DNA from 2 places in the Psychromonas sp. CNPT3 genome. Region 1 is predicted to be linked to the other one. Evidence: riboswitches for the same ligand, from Rfam matches in the RefSeq annotation. Region 1 holds a riboswitch; the other holds the start of a gene.
What was found. Region 1 has a riboswitch for thiamine pyrophosphate ahead of thiC (phosphomethylpyrimidine synthase ThiC). Riboswitches for the same ligand answer to the same signal wherever they lie in the genome.

Region 1 (8,450 bases):
AACAGGCTCTTCCCGTATCTCCACTAGCGTGGCATAAATTTCTTTCTTATCTGACATGTTATTGCTCTCTTTTTATTTTAATGGCGCGCCTCATTATCGTTGATCGCGCGTAGAGGCCCTGATAAACACTGTTCCCAGTCTTTCCAAACCACCTCATAACCTAATTTTTTTACTTGGGCCGCCATCTCTTGTGGGCTACGATCATCTGATATTTCAAACTGTTGCAACGCTTTCACACTCGTTTTTGCGTAGCCTCCAGGCTGCGTACTTGATCCTGCACTTAAAGAAGTAATACCTAGCGCTAATATGTTATCTCTAAAAGAGGGGGATTCTCGCGTCGATAATGACAATTCAACCACATTATTAAATAAACGATAAGCACAGATCAATTGCAGTAATTGTTTGTCATCCATCACTGATTTGATAGCAGCACCACCGGCACAAGGACGCAACCTTGGAAAAGAGATAGTATAACGGCTTTTCCAATATTTTTTCTCTAAATATTGTAAATGCGCTGCCACATAAAAACAATCAGTACGCCACTCTTCAAGGCCAATAAGACACCCTAATCCCATTTTTTGCACACCCGCAACGCCTAAGCGATCATGGGTGTCTAAACGATATTTAAAGTCTCTTTTTTTACCTTTTAGGTGATGCTCTGCATACGTGGGGGCATTATATGTTTCTTGATAAACTAAAACCGCATCAATGCCATGCTCAATAAGCTCAGTATATTCATCAACGTCTAACGGTTGTACTTCGAGGCTAATATGCGAGAAATATTTACGAATAACGCTTAAGGCTTGCTTAAAATAAGGCACCCCTACTTTTCGCTCAGACTCTCCCGCGACGAGTAAAATATGCTCAAAATTCATTTTTTTTATGGCGATGCATTCTTCTTCAATCTCCGCTAAATCTAACGTCTTACGACGAAGCGCATTGTGCATCGAAAATCCACAATAGGTACAAATGTTACTGCACATATTCGATAAATACAGAGGGATATAAAATTGCTGCGTTTTACCAAATCGTTGTAACGTTATTTTCTGTGATTTCATCGCCATTTTCTCTAAAAAAGGCTCCGCTGCAGGAGAGAGTAAGGCTTTAAAATCTTCCAAGTCTAATTTGGACTTTCCTAATGCGCGCTGCACATCCACCGCGCGTTTTGCGTAAATAGATAAACGCACATCATCCCATTGATAATCCTTTATTTTCTCACTAAAGCTCATTTTCTAGTCCACCTCTAAAAATGCAGTTAAAGGGCTAGATGCACAGGCAACTTGGCTTTGCCCTCCAAGTCCCGCTAAATATGCCTCACGTCCTGCTTGCACCGCTTTAGCAAAAGCGCGGCTCATCAATATAGGATCGCCGGAGGTCGCGATAGCAGTATTAACTAAAACAGCATCGGCTCCCATTTCCATCGCAAGGGCAGCGTGCGATGGCGCGCCAAGGCCTGCATCGACAATAATAGGTACGGTTGCTTGTTCAATAATTATTTCTAAAAAATCAGCTGTTTTAATGCCTTTATTTGAGCCGATTGGAGCGCCCAATGGCATGACGGCAGCGCAGCCAACTTCAGCTAAACGTTTGCATAAAACAGGATCAGCATGCACATAGGGTAAAACAATAAAACCTTCTTTTACCAGCATTTCAGCGGCTTTTAAGGTTTCTATTGGATCCGGCAGTAAATATTTAGGATCCGGATGGATCTCCAATTTAACCCAATTAGTTTGCAGTGCTTGACGCGCAAGCTGGGCTGCAAAAACAGCCTCTTTTGCATCACGGGCGCCGGATGTATTCGGTAAAAGTTGCATACCATGCGCTATCAAAGGCGCTAAAATATCATCGCCTTTATTTTGCAAGTCTATGCGCTTTAAGGCCATTGTCACCAACTCGGATTGCGAAGCTTGCAATGCTTTAAGCATGGTTTTTTGATCGTTAAATTTACCAGTGCCCGTTAATAGACGCGACGTAAATGTTTTACCTGCTATTACCAGTTTATCTTTGTTCACTTTACCCACCTGCAATTGCTTGAAAAATAGAAACAACATCATTATCTTGAAGTTTATAATGCGCCCATTGCTGCCGAGAGATCACTTCTTGCTTGATGGCAACAGCATGACCACCAATGTCACTTTTTAATAAAATGAGTAACTGCTCAATACTCAAATCGCTATCAACTTGCATCAACTGATCGTTTACTCTGATCTGCATGTTTTGCCTCCACACACCGTGCATTGATTGTTTTTTTGAATCGCAAAGGTTTGCCAATCTAATGTTTTTGCATCAAAGAGTTTGAGTTTGTTTTTTAGTGCTAAAGGTAAGCCGACAATATACTTAATGGCTTCTAACGCCTGCATCGTGCCAATAATGCCCACCACGGGGCCGACAATCCCCGAGTTACTGCAATTTAAGGCTTGCTCTTCAGTTGTGGGAAAAAGACAATGATAACAAGCAGAGTCTGCGCTCTGATTGTCAAAGAACATCAACTGACCTTCCATGCGAATGGCAGCACCTACCAATAAAGGGGTTTTAGTTTGCACACAGGCGCGGTTGATCAACTGCCTAGCGTTCATATTATCCGTGCAATCAAGCACTAAATCGATCATGGTAAGCTCAATCAATAATTGCTCTTCATGCATCGCTTTATTAATACTGCGGATGCGTATATGCGGGTTTAGCGCCTCTAAACGGGCCTTCATCGCTAATACTTTATGCTTACCAATATCTTGGCTACTATAAGCGATTTGGCGCTGTAGATTACTCGACTCTATTACATCAAAATCAGCAATAACCAAGGTGCCCACCCCAGCGGCAGCTAAATATAATGCAGCAGGGGAGCCTAACCCTCCCATGCCAATAATAAGCACTTTACTACTCTTTAATTTTTGTTGGCCCGCGCCGCCAATATCTTTTAATAAAAGGTGGCTGCTATAACGTAACGTTTCCGGATCGCTTAACATAATGAGCTCCGCTGCATTTGCTTAAATTGTTGCACTACGTCCGCGATATCGGAGGCGCCAGTGATAGCACTGACAACCGCAACACTGCCGACGCCGGTTTGATAAACGGCCGGTGCGCGCACTAAATTGATCCCACCGATGGCAACCGTTGGCGTACCTGATAATAAATCGACATATTGTTTAAGACGCGTTAAACCTTGGGGGGCGCTCGGCATGTCTTTGGTTTGTGTAGCAAAAACATGGCCCAATGCGATATAGCTCGGATTAAACTGCTGCGCGCGTAATATCTCAGCGTAGCCGTGCGTACTGAGCCCTAAACGTAAACCGGCATCCGAAATAAGGCGAAGATCGGCACTGTCAATATCTTGCTGACCCAAATGCACCCCATAAGCACCATGTTTGATAGCCAATTGCCAATAATCATTAATAAACAACCGCGCATCGAATGATCTTGCCAAGATAATAGCTTGCTTTATCTGCTCTTCAACTTGCTCAGGCTTTTTATCTTTAATACGCAATTGCACTGTTTTAACGCCACATTTTAGGACTTTTTCAAGCCAAAATAAGGAGTCCATCACCGCATATAAACCTAAATTTAAGGTCTGACAACTTGGAAAGTCTAAATTTGATGCGCCCATTAATGTAAGCTCATCATCAATATCGCACTCGACGTTCACCCACGTTGGAAAATCTTCTTTAAGATCAGGCCACGCACGCGAATACGCACAAAAGTTTTCTTTATTAGCGTCTTTTAAATAACGATTTAAATAGGCTTTAGCAATAACAAAGGCGTCTTCTAGTACGTATTCTAAGGCTAACGCACTTGCCAGGGCACTGCCTAAAATCGCCTTTTTAGATGCCACATTTAAGACGTTTAAGACGTTTAAGACGTTTAAGCGCGCGCTACTTAATGCAATAGTGCGCGTGCCATCTGCGTAATAATCGACACAACGCCCATCCATAAAGTCTAAATCACCACCACATATGAGCACGCTTTTACAGCCTTTACTTAGTAAGGCTTGTGTACTTTCAGATAATGATTGTGGCGTAATAAGCATGTGCCCCGAAAAACTAAACACCTCTTTTGCATTAACAATTAATAAATCAAGCAGAGGCAATAGATGCGTTTTGATCAATTCATGAATGGACGCTTCTTGGCGCCCTTCTACATCAAAATCAAGCTTACTTGGCGTGTATAAAACAAACGCATTATCACCCTGTTGGGCTTTTTGATCTTGTATCTTTTTACAGACTAATTGTACTTGTTCGCGGCTTGCTAAAAAGCCTATTTTGAGCACAGCAGGTGCGTCTTTTGCGAAAATACTATCTAATTGTGCACTAAATATTTTATCCGACACTCCCTCCATTAAGACATCTTGCACATGAATGGCACTATTAACATGGCAAGGCGTAGCGCCTAATGCGATAACAGTTTGTATATCACTGTGCACACCCTCGAACATATTAACGTCTGAGTAGGTCAAACTGCATACTGTATTCTTCATATAATCTTTACCTTAAACATTACTTAACATTTATTTGTTGATATATTTGCGCGCCACTTGTCTTAAATTGTAACGCTTTATCGTGCATACCTTTCTGCGCGATTTGACTGATACTCGGATCTAATATTTTGGTTGATATTTCACCCGATTCTAACTTTTTAGTAAATTCTCGTACATCTTGTGTTATTTTCATTGAACAGAATTTAGGCCCACACATCGAGCAAAAATGAGCGACTTTACTCGACTCTTGCGGTAACGTTTCATCATGGTATAGACGGGCAGTTACGGGATCTAAGCTTAAATTAAATTGATCTTGCCAGCGAAATTCAAAGCGTGCTTTTGAAAGTGCGTTATCACGTATTTGCGTGCCAGGATGCCCCTTGGCTAAATCTGCGGCATGAGCTGCTATTTTATAGGTTATCAGCCCTATTTTAACATCGTCTTTATTGGGCAAGCCTAAATGCTCTTTTGGGGTAACATAACACAGCATCGCACAGCCATACCAAGCGATTTGAGCAGCGCCAATCGCTGAGGTGATATGATCATAAGCGGGCGCAATATCTGTCGTCAAAGGCCCTAATGTATAAAAAGGCGCTTCAAAACAATCCGTTAATTGCTTGTCCATATTTTCTTTTATCATTTGCATCGGCACATGCCCCGGACCTTCGATGATAACTTGTACATCGTACTCCCAAGCCACCTTAGTGAGCTCACCTAAAATCTCTAATTCGCTAAACTGCGCCTCATCATTGGCATCTGCAATAGAGCCAGGGCGTAGACCATCACCTAATGATAAAGCCACGTCATATTGCTGACAAATTTCACAAATTTCACGAAAATGAGCATAAACAAAGTTTTCTTCATGATAAGTCAAACACCATTTAGCCATAATTGAGCCACCTCGTGACACAATCCCCGTTAAGCGCTGCGCGGTCAGTGGGACAAAACGCAGTAATACGCCGGCATGAATAGTAAAATAATCCACACCTTGCTCTGCTTGCTCAATAAGAGTATCGCGAAAAACTTCCCAGTTTAAGTCTTCAACGACCCCTTTCACTTTTTCAAGCGCTTGATAAATAGGTACTGTGCCGATGGGCACCGGTGAGTTACGTAAGATCCATTCTCGCGTTTCATGAATGTTACGACCCGTAGACAGATCCATTACCGTATCCGCCCCCCAAAGCGTCGACCAGACTAATTTTTCCACTTCTTCTTCAATCGATGAAGACAACGCAGAATTACCAATATTAGCATTCACTTTGACTAAAAAGTTACGCCCGATTATCATCGGTTCCGTTTCCGGATGATTAATATTAGCAGGGATGATAGCGCGCCCAGCGGCGACCTCTTGACGAACAAATTCAGCGCTAATATTGCTCTGCAAATCTGCACCAAAACTATTTCCTGCATGTTGGCGGTGTAACGCTTCATTTTTAATACGCTCTCGACCTTGATTTTCACGAATAGAAATATATTCCATTTCCGGCGTAATAATACCTTGGCGCGCATAATACATTTGCGTCACGCATCGGCCTTTTTTTGCACGTAAAGGCTGAGGTAGATGTTCAAAACGTAAACTATCTAAACTGTCATCATCTAAACGTTGGCGGGCAAACTCAGAACTTGGGCCGTGCAGTGTTTGTACATCATTACGCCCGGCTATCCATGTTTCTCGTAGTCGAGGTAAGCCTTTATAAATATCAATAACAACACTTTCATCCGTATATGCACCCGAAGTATCATAAACGGGGATCCCTTCGTTCTTCTCAAAAATAGGGGTCTCTTTTGAACCGCCAATTAAAGTATCATCTTGATTAATTTGGCGCATAGCGACTTTAATGGGATGGATTTTTGCATCAATAAATATTTTTTCTGAGCGGGGATAGGCTTTTTGATTTAAACTTTTTAAGTAATCTTCAGCCGCTTTTCGTGACTCTCGGCGTGACAATTGTGTTCGTGGCGTTGTTTCTAGGGTACTTTTTAATTCTTGAGACATAGCAATCTTTACCTTATTCAGAGAGAGAAGAATGCTTGTCGAATTTTGTGTGGTAAGTATAAGTTGCACATAGGCAGTGCAACTTTGACCTGTTCCCTTCGCAGGTATTAACCCAATCAGGTTCCACGGATCCCACATATAATCTGTGATCTCAGCCCTAAGGCACTCCGACAAGAAGTGCGCAGTATAGTCTCAAGGCAGACGTACAGCAACATAAATACACATGAAATAAACGCGCAACACTTAAAAAACATTACTCATTTCTCTAAATTAAGCTTTATTTATACCGCGTTTTTTCAGTTATTATTAACAATTTATTTTATAGTTGGCTCTTGTATTTGATAAAGATCTTTTTTCATTGCTGATTTATCCGCACAATTACAGGCCTTTTTTATTCCCATAGAAGAGAGTCCCCCACAACTTCCTCGTAACCTTTTATGACTAAATATAACGCCTAAAGCCATTAAAAAAAAACAACTAATAAAAACCAAAAAACTACTGATAAATAACATATTTATCTCCTAATGATAGCAATGGATTAACCTGCATGACCCTTACAGCCTTTATGCTCAGTATGACCGTTACATTTTTTAGGAACACCTTGCGATGCATCAGTTAATAAATTCGTCTCTAAAATAGCATCATCAAGTAATTGATCGATGTTATGGCGCGTATTACCTTGTTGCACTTGAATAGATGCCTGTAATAATTTAGCCAACGTATTTTCACCAATTTTACGCACAATAACCGTTTTACATTGACGCTCAATTAATAAGTTAACCAGTAACCTCTTACCCGCACAACCCGAAACATCTAAAGCAGGGTTTTTATATACCGCTATTTTACGTTTCTGCGTATTATAAAATTCAAATATTTCTGCCTTTGAAAATCGAGGGGCGAGTTTTCCGCCTGTTAACGCGATAACATAACTCATTGCTCATATCCTTCTTTGGTTTCTAAAAATAAAGCGCCTCCAAGCACTAATGCTGACGTTATTTTTTTGCGTGATGCTTTTAATATATTGGCAAAGGTTTGCCTTGATATCTGCATCTGCAAAGCAGCATCTTGTTGTGAGAGCGCCTCCATATCGACTAAGCGCACTGCTTCTAATTCATCTTTTTGCAACACTATTTTTTTTAATTTTGATAAGGGAATACCATTGGGTTTAAAAGCTTTAAATGTAGCCCCTCGCTCAGGGCAAATATGTCGTTTTATTTTAGGTCGCAATTTTAATACCTCTTAAGGAGTGCAACTGTTATACTACGCAAGTTATTGGCATATGCCAATAACTAATTTTTAGGATACACTGATGAGTAAGCTTGAATTACAAACCCTGCTGCGCAATACTTTTAAAAATAAAGTGGACTTGAACTTAGTCGCCATTGCAAAAGAGCCTAGTCACCAGCAGTGTATGATGTGTGGCATGCAAGCACCACTGGGTTTAAAACTTAATTTTTACAGTAATAACGATAACCAAATATGGACAAAAGCAAAAGGTACGTGCCATCAACAAGGCTATCAGGGGATCTTACATGGGGGATATTTAGCTGCATTACTCGATGCGGGTATGTGCAATGCTATTTTCCATCGAGGCGTACAAGCGGTCACTGGTGATATACAAATTCGTTATTTAAATGAAGTGCCTATCAATAAAGATATTCTTATCCAAAGCCAAATAACGTCTTCATATTCTGTTTTATATAAAGTTGAAGCGAGCTTATATGTTGATGGCGTAAAAATGGCAACCGCTAAAGCGCGCTTTATGCAAAGTAATAAATAGAGACGTTTTAATCCACTACTTCTTTACTAAAATTGGTATTGATCTTATCAAGAAAAGAGGTCAACAATTGCAACTCCTGCGCCTCAAACGAACAAGTTAGACGCTCTGTTAGTTGTAAATGTAAGGCATCATGCTCATCAAATAATTTTTTACCCGATGCGGTTAAACACACCAAAATAGAACGTCTATCTGTTTTATGTGGGATG
Region 2 (8,450 bases), 1.3 Mb from region 1:
TCACGCAATGTTGTACGTGTTACGCCTATTTTATCCGCCAATAAACGCTCTGCCGGTAAAACTGAATTAACTGCAATAGAGCCATTCCATATTGACTCAATAAGGTATTGCTCTGCGACATCAGCAGGCCCTTTTGCTTTCATTATCATGTTATTATTCGCTATATACTTATTCATTAACAATACAACCTGTAAGCTTGATATCTTTAATTTATACCCATGTTACCTAAAAATGCTTATTCGGCACTCGCTCGATAGTCCTTCAAGGCGCAACCCTTGTTAAGAAGTATAAATAACAAAATAGATCAAAGGAATACAAAGATATAATAACACAGTCAACATTTGTAGAAACACCTCGTTTTTTATCTTTTAACTAAAAATAAAGACTGATTCGATTTTAATGCTTATTTAGTGCCCTTATCTCGCATCATTAGGGCGTTTTATTAAACAACAGATACGCCAATGATACAAATTTCATTTGTGATCACATGCTTAGCCATGTTATAAAATTTGTATAAACTCCCGTGTAAGGAAAAATTGTGTTTTTAATCTTAAAAAATTTATCAAAACAGCGTTGGCCATGGCTATTACTTGCAAGCAGTGCGCTCACACTTGAACTCTGCGCCTTGTTTTTTCAACATGTTATGCACTTAGAGCCTTGTGTTATGTGTGTTTACGAGCGCCTCGCTATGATAGGCCTTATTGTCACTGGACTCATTGGCGCCATCGCCCCACAATTTTTATTACTGCGCTTAATAGCATTTTCGAGCTGGCTGATCAGTGCATATTGGGGCTTACAATTAGCATTAGAGCATACAAAATATCAACTCGACCCATCACCTTTTGCCGTTTGCGCTTTTTTACCTGACTTTCCAAATTGGGCGCCATTACATTTATGGTTCCCCTGGTTATTTAACCCCACCGGTGATTGCGCCAATATTGTTTGGCAATTTTTAGGCTACACCATGCCACAATGGTTGATTGTCAGCTTTATTATTTATTTAGTGCTATTTATTGTCATTGCAGGAAGCGCCTTATATCCTAAAAAATGGCTTAATTAAGCATAAAAAAAGCGCACTGTGAAAATAATTCACAATGCGCTTTTTCTTATTATTTGAATCTAAGCTTTAAAAAATTAGCTTATTTTTAAATACTCACCTATTTTTTGTGCATCTAATGCATACAATTCATCTAACAAGTTAACTTGTAAACTACCCGGCCCTTTAGATGACATAGCCGCTATTTCACCTGCGACACCTAAAATAGCCGTCGCTGCCAGCCCCGTTGTTTCGCCAATGGCTGCAAACGCACCGGTTAATGCTGATAACGTGCACCCCATCCCCGTGACCGATGCCATCATAGCAGCGCCATTACGTAAGTACGTTTCATTTGCGCCATCTAAGATCACGTCTGTTTCACCAGAGATCACCACTTGGCACGCATAACTTGCAATTAGCTCGAGGGCTGCACTTCTCGCATCAAGACTCACATGCACAGAATCAACGCCTTTACTGCTTACAGGATAACCCGCAAGGGCAATGATTTCTGACGCATTAGCGCGAATAATCAGTTTATTCGCTAAACGCACTATTTGCCTCGCACTTTGAGTGCGAAAAACACTCGCACCACAGCCGACAGGATCAAGTACCACCCATTTATCTGCAATGTTCGCTTGTTGCACGGCAAATAACATACGCTTTAGCCCGTCTTCATCTATTGTTCCGATGTTGATCACAACAGCCCCTGCAATCCCCACCATCTCAATCATCTCAGCGCGAGAGTGCGCCATAATGGGAGATGCGCCGATTGCCAGTAACGCATTAGCGGTATTATTCATCACCACATAATTGGTGATGTTAAGTACTAATGGTTTTTTCGCGCGCAGCAACGCTAATGCCTGCACTATTTTTTCTGTTTTTAAACGCATTACACTGCCCCTTGATTGTCCGCATTAAGGTCCCGTATCTTTAAACTTTGCTCCCAAAATGCGATTTCCATACGCGTCGCATTTCGAAACACTTCAATTAACGTTTTACCTTGCGCACTGTGCACATCAATATCGGCTAATAACACGTCTAAATATTGCTGACTTTCAAGCGTTGACTGCTGCAGATCATCACCCGAATACAAGTCTATCCAACTTGTATATGGATTACCCTCTTTCAATGTCCTTTTATCCATTACCAGTGCTCGCCCTATTTGCGCATAGCCAATAAAACAAGGTGCTAAGGCCGTATACAATTGCACAACATCACCGCTCATCCCCGTATCTAAAACATAACGCGTATATGCAACCGTACCGACTTCTTCGGTTTGCGCTTCTAAATCTAACTCAGTGAGTCCCCAATCATTGCAATAACGCACATGATGGGAGATTTCTTCTTGTAAAAGCGCTTGTACACTGGGCAAAAATTGACGCATTTCAGCTAAGGTACGCGCTTTATAGATTGCCAACGCATAAGCCCGCGCATATTGTTTTAGAAATAAGAAGTCCTGCTTAAGATAATGTAAATAACATGGCTGAGGCAACTCCCCCGTTGCCAATAAACGCACAAATTCATGTTCGGTATAAGCAGCCCAATCTTGCTCACAGGCTTTAATTAAATCTTGATAGCGCATATTTTGCTCTCTTATTGAAAATCAGGCATATAATCTTTGGCTTTTGGTAGCACTTTAATGATTTTGTTAGCATACATAAAGGCAGCATAATTATCATAACGCCCTAAATCAATCGCACTCGGACGCAGTGCAAAGCGGCTTAACGTTGCCTTCCATGCGCGTTTATTTAATTCATTATTTAAAGTGTCCGGCGCATAAGAAACAAATTCTTTCCATGCTGCATCTGGATGGTTAAGAATATAAGTTGTCGCCTGCTCTAACGCCTTATTAAACGCACGAATTTTTTGTTTGTCATAGGTTTTTGAATTAGCAATAAATACAAGCTCATCAAAAATAGGCACGCCATTTTCTTCTGGATAAAAACCTTTATTCGCAAAACCTTCAAGCGTTAATTGATTCATCTCAAAGTTACGGTATCCACCCCAAATTGCATCGACTTTTCCTGATGCGAGTGATGATGATAACGCCCAACCCACATTAATAAGTTGTACATCGCTAAACTTTAAACCTTGGCCCTCGAGCATTGCTTTAATGCTTGCATCTTCAGAACCACTGATTGACACACCAATTTTTTTACCTTTTAAATCCGCTAACGTATTGATTTTATTATCATCAAGTACTATTAGTGTATTTAATGGTGTGGCAATTAGTGTCGCACTGCGGATCAAGGGTAAGCCTGCAGCAACATCAATAATTAAACTCGGCTGATAAGACACCGCCATATCCACTTTATTAGCGGCCACTAATTTAGGGGGCATTGACGGATCCGCAGGCTCTTGAATATCCACGCTTAAGCCCTGCGCTTTAAAATAGCCATGTTGTTGCGCAATAATAATGGGGCCGTGATTTGGATTAACGAACCAGTCCAGCATTAATGTCATTTTTTGTGCGTAGCTATTAAGTGAAAACACACTCAGCACTAAAGCCAATACGCAGAGTTTCATTTTATTGTTCATCTTACTTCCTTTTAAAAAACGCCCCAAAGGAGCGCAGTAACATCAGTCTTGCCAATGAATGAGCTTTCTTAACAAGATATCTGTTAAAAAATAAAGCCCCACTGACAAAGCCGATAAAATAAATAGCGCAGCAAACATTTCATCAATAAGCATGCGCGCATTTGCCTGTAACATGAGATACCCCAAGCCTTCACTCGAGCCAACCCACTCTCCTGCAACAGCGCCGATAGGTGCTATCACCACCGCCACACGAATACCGGATGCAAGTGTCGGCAGTGATGCGGGTAACTGGATATAACGTAATACTTGCCATTTACTGGCGCCCATGGTTTTTACCAGATCTAAATAACCTTGCGGGGTATTACGTAGTCCGTCATAACAACAGGTGCAGATAGGGAAAAAAATAATTAAGGCGGCCATCACCACTTTAGAGGCGATGCCATACCCCAACCAAAGCATCAAAATGGGGGCGATAGCAAAAACAGGAAACGCCTGACTGGCAATTAATATTGGCATCAGCCAACGTTTTAAAGGCTTAAATAACAACATTTGCAGGGCAAATAACATCCCCATAGACAAACCTAAGCCTAACCCGAGCACGATCTCGATAAACGTTATCCACGCATGTCTCAGTAAAACGTCATAACGAAAACATAAGCGCTCAAACACCGCCAACGGGCTTGGTAAAATAAAATTGGGTAAGGCAAAAAAGAGTACCGCAGCTTGCCATATCGATAAGATCACCAAGGCACTTATCAAAAAACGAAAGGCAGCGGCAAACATATTTCTTGATCTTTTAACGCCTTGAGGTGGTGCAGATATATTATTCATTATCATTCTCTAAACAGATCATAATTTGTTGCTGCAAGGTTGCGCACTGCGCATCAAATAGACGCGGCGTCTTTGATGAGGGAACATCTAAAGCGGTCACAAAAGCCGGACGACCCTGCATAATATAAAGCTTGTCAGCTAAACGGATCGCTTCTTGCGGATCATGGGTTATCAGTAAAACGGTTTTATCTTTTAATAATTTTATGGCAAGATTTTGTAATCGGTATCGTGTCACTGCATCAAGAGATGAAAAAGGCTCATCCATTAAAACAATGGGTTTATCTTGCATTAAGGTGCGTGCTAATGCGACGCGTTGGCGCATACCGCCAGAGAGTTGCTGCGGAAATAACGCCTCTTGATGCGCAAGCCCAACGCTCTCTAATAAAGATAATGCGCGGATTTTTTGCTCTTTTTTGGATGTTTTTAAAAACTGAGTACTAAGGAGCACATTATCTAAAACAGATAACCAAGGCATCAATAGATCTTGCTGCGCCATATACGCCACTTCATTGTCTAACTGACACTCGGGATCCGTTTGTAATTGTCCTTGCCAATGCACTGTTTTTTCAAGTAGGCCCGCGATATAGCGCAGTAAAGAGCTCTTACCACAGCCACTTTTCCCCAGAAGACATGTCCACGATTGAGCGGGAATACACATATTCAATCCCGACAACGTGGCATTGTCACTTTTGTAATAACGTAAATATCCATCACTAATATTGATATTAATTGGCCGACTGCCCTGTATTTTTATCGACATGATTAAAGCTCTGACAAGGGTAAATTAAAAAAATGATGTACTGGCCCGCTTCCCTTACCAATGTCTAATTTATCCGCATGCGCTATCGCCAATGAGACATAATCTTTAGCATTTTGCACCGCTTTTTCTAAGCTATCGCCTTGCGCTAAATAAGAGGCAATCGCCGATGATAAGGTGCAACCTGTCCCGTGTGTATTTTTAGTATGGGTTCGCGGTGCGCGAAAAATCTTAGTGTCGTTGTTGATGATGAGAATATCATCACTGCTTGTATTTGAGGTGTTATGCCCGCCTTTCAGAAGTACTGCAGAGGTATCTAATTGGCTGAGCGCGGGGATCATGGCTTGCATCGCATCAATAGCGGGATCATAAGAGATATTAAGTAAGGCGGCAGCCTCTGGTAAATTGGGGGTGACTATGTCTGCAAGCGGTAATAATTGTGTTTTAAGTGTATTAATAGCCGATTTTTTTAATAATAAATCACCACTGCTGGCAACCATCACAGGATCAACAACCACGAAAATAGGTCTATATTGCTTTATTTTCCGCGCCACCAGCGCAATAATATCACTATCCGCTAACATGCCCACTTTGACGGCGATTATATTTAAGTCACTAAAAACAGCATCTAATTGTTTTTCAATATGCTCAAGCGGGATAGGAAATATTGCTGTCACGCCCAGTGTGTTTTGCGCCGTGATAGCCGTGATCACTGAGCACGCATAGCTACCTGTTGCAGAAATACTTTTAATATCAGCTTGAATACCCGCACCACCTCCACTATCAGAGCCAGCAATGGTAAGTACAATCGGAATGAGGGAATGTTTTCTGGGGGACGTTGTATTTATCATAAGAGCGCCTTGTGTTGACACAAGGAACTTAAGGCATGCAGGTAAAAATCAAGGTAAACACCCAAGAGATCTAACAAGATGCATAGTTCCCTCCGCCAATATTAATTGGATCAGGTTCAACGGGTCTCGTTTCTACGATCTCAGCCTTTTGGGCCCCCCGACTATCGAAGCGCATAATAACAAATTATATTAAAAGAGCAACCCACAACACACTGATGTTTTTATCGCTTATTTTTAAAGCATAACAATATAAAAAGTGTATTTGTTTGATAAATAAGGGCGATATTAAGCGCATAGAACAGGCATAATTTCCTTCCGCCACTTTGTTTACAAACACCCAACAGGCACCGAAAACAAACGCTATGATGGCCATTTCCCGCAAAGTGTTTTCACCACAAAACAGTAGCATTATGATTTTATTGACTATTTTTAATGCTCAGGCTAACACGAGCACATACTCTAAATTTACACTTCCAAAGATAAATATATGATGTAATATATACGGTCAAGTTTCATACACTTACAGGCACGAGCAACTTATGAAAAAACTTATCTTTTTGATCCTCCTGGCCACCACTCTTTGGAAGTTCTACCCCACAGAAGAAAAGTCAGGCGTCAATGATTTGGTCACTCAATTAAAAGGTAAAGTAGAGCATTTTTTAAAGAAAGATAACGTTCAATTTACGTGTGATGATCGTCAATATTGCACACAAATGAACTCGCAAGATGAAGCTCTCTATTTTATTGAAAACTGCCCCAATGTAAAAATAGTAGCAGAGCCTAATAGTCTTCCTTGTAAAGATGATCCGCGCTTTTAAACTACGTCTAAATGAGGAAGTAACATGGCAGAAATAATAATGAGCATTGGCTTCATTATATGTATTATTGGTGGAATACTACTTGTGATCCAAGCCTTTAAAATGAGTCTGGTTTGGGGCCTCTTGTGTCTATTTTTAATGCCGGTTACGTTTATTTTTACTGTTGTGCACTGGCCAGTGGCTAAAAAACCTTTCTTTATACAATTAATAGGGATGGTGTTTTTCGTTATCGGAACCTTTATGGCTAACTCTTAACAGAAAGAAAGCCCGTTTTAACAAGCATCAAACACTTATGCCTTTTATTTTAATGTCACTCTTTAATAATATTAGGGCATAAGTGCTTTAAACTTATTTCATGCATTTTTTTTAAAGTGCTGACAGATAAAAACAACAACGAACGAACACCATTTTGATCCATACTTTCCGCGTCATAATACCTATCATGATCCTGACTAAAAGAAGGAAACTCGGTCTCTTTTTTAGTGCGAAGAAGCACAATTAAAGCATCAACCGCCTGTTGTACTTCTTGTTGAAATATCCCTAATTTTTTATAGCGAGCACCTTCTCTGATGAGAACACTCAGTACCGTTAAATAATGTACTAATTGCCGATGTAATTGTAATAATTGCTCATAATAGTCACTTTGCATATGCGTGTGCACGGGCTCTTGCTGCATTTCCTTTAACACCAGCTCCCAGGCATGCTCGCTCATAAACATATTGCGTCTAACCTGCGTTAATTCTTTTTTATCAACCTCTTGCGCAGCATCACGCCGTAATGAATTAAAAGTAAACGCTAAAATACCCCCCACTGCTTGAATCGATTCGATGCTTTTATGATGAATTTCTTTGCCTCTCCATTGTGGCCATAATAGGCTATAGCCAAGATAAACAATACTCGCCCCTATAAGGGTATCGAGTAAACGAGGCAATACAAAAGATAAGCCTTGGTGCAATATCAATTCAAACACTAATACAATAAATGCACTGATCCCCGCCATAAAAAACATATAATTGATCATATAAAGAAAGAATGAAATGGGTAATAAAACAATCATCAGCACAATCAAAACAGGATCACTCACGCCGAGTTCAATCCAAATAACGGCAAATGCTAAACCATACAAAGTGCCCAGACAGCGCTCAAAAATACGGCTACGCGTTGCTAAAAAATCCGATTTTATTACCATTAAAATACATAAAACAACCCAATCTGGACGCAATAATTCAAAATATTGTGCAATATCTGCACCCAGTGCCAACATCAATGCAATACGCCCGGCATATTTTAAAAGGTTAAGATCCCATGTTGGCCAGTGCCATGATTGTGATGAAACTTCAATATCTTTAGCGCAAAGATAGCGGGGTTCATTGATATCCACTAACTTGCTAAGCAGTAAAATACTTCGTCCCCAAAATTGTAAATGAATATACTCTGGCACAACAACTTGATGCACTAGGCGCTGGGCGGCTTCAATAATAGGAGTCTGTGACGAAGGTGTTCTTTTATATTTTACGGCGATAGCAAGCGATCGTAATCGTTGTTGCAAAGCATCACTCCAATTTACAAGTAGTGTGCTACAAATAGGATCTTTAAATTTTTTGTGTAAATCTGGATGC

Region 2: another riboswitch for thiamine pyrophosphate. It lies ahead of thiD (bifunctional hydroxymethylpyrimidine kinase/phosphomethylpyrimidine kinase); the one in region 1 lies ahead of thiC (phosphomethylpyrimidine synthase ThiC).

The regions. Positions count from the first base shown of each region.
Region 1 is NC_020802.1:2,655,059-2,663,508, forward strand. It holds gene PCNPT3_RS11700 (RNA-binding S4 domain-containing protein) at 1-57, opposite strand, end outside; gene thiH (2-iminoacetate synthase ThiH) at 78-1,229, opposite strand; gene PCNPT3_RS11710 (thiazole synthase) at 1,233-2,051, opposite strand; gene thiS (sulfur carrier protein ThiS) at 2,014-2,214, opposite strand; gene PCNPT3_RS11720 (HesA/MoeB/ThiF family protein) at 2,199-2,963, opposite strand; gene thiE (thiamine phosphate synthase) at 2,957-4,468, opposite strand; gene thiC (phosphomethylpyrimidine synthase ThiC) at 4,488-6,464, opposite strand; TPP riboswitch at 6,541-6,644, opposite strand; gene nqrM ((Na+)-NQR maturation NqrM) at 6,779-6,976, opposite strand; gene PCNPT3_RS11740 (NifB/NifX family molybdenum-iron cluster-binding protein) at 7,003-7,398, opposite strand; gene PCNPT3_RS11745 (DUF134 domain-containing protein) at 7,395-7,691, opposite strand; gene PCNPT3_RS11750 (PaaI family thioesterase) at 7,774-8,244, shown strand; gene PCNPT3_RS11755 (MarR family winged helix-turn-helix transcriptional regulator) at 8,252-8,450, opposite strand, start outside.
Region 2 is NC_020802.1:1,310,805-1,319,254, reverse strand. It holds gene fadR (fatty acid metabolism transcriptional regulator FadR) at 1-176, opposite strand, end outside; gene dsbB (disulfide bond formation protein DsbB) at 539-1,060, shown strand; gene thiM (hydroxyethylthiazole kinase) at 1,135-1,926, opposite strand; gene PCNPT3_RS05815 (TenA family protein) at 1,926-2,618, opposite strand; gene PCNPT3_RS05810 (ABC transporter substrate-binding protein) at 2,630-3,574, opposite strand; gene PCNPT3_RS05805 (ABC transporter permease) at 3,617-4,357, opposite strand; gene PCNPT3_RS05800 (ABC transporter ATP-binding protein) at 4,398-5,165, opposite strand; gene thiD (bifunctional hydroxymethylpyrimidine kinase/phosphomethylpyrimidine kinase) at 5,168-6,013, opposite strand; TPP riboswitch at 6,084-6,183, opposite strand; gene PCNPT3_RS05785 (hypothetical protein) at 6,553-6,831, shown strand; gene PCNPT3_RS05780 (hypothetical protein) at 6,856-7,086, shown strand; gene PCNPT3_RS05775 (FUSC family protein) at 7,142-8,450, opposite strand, start outside.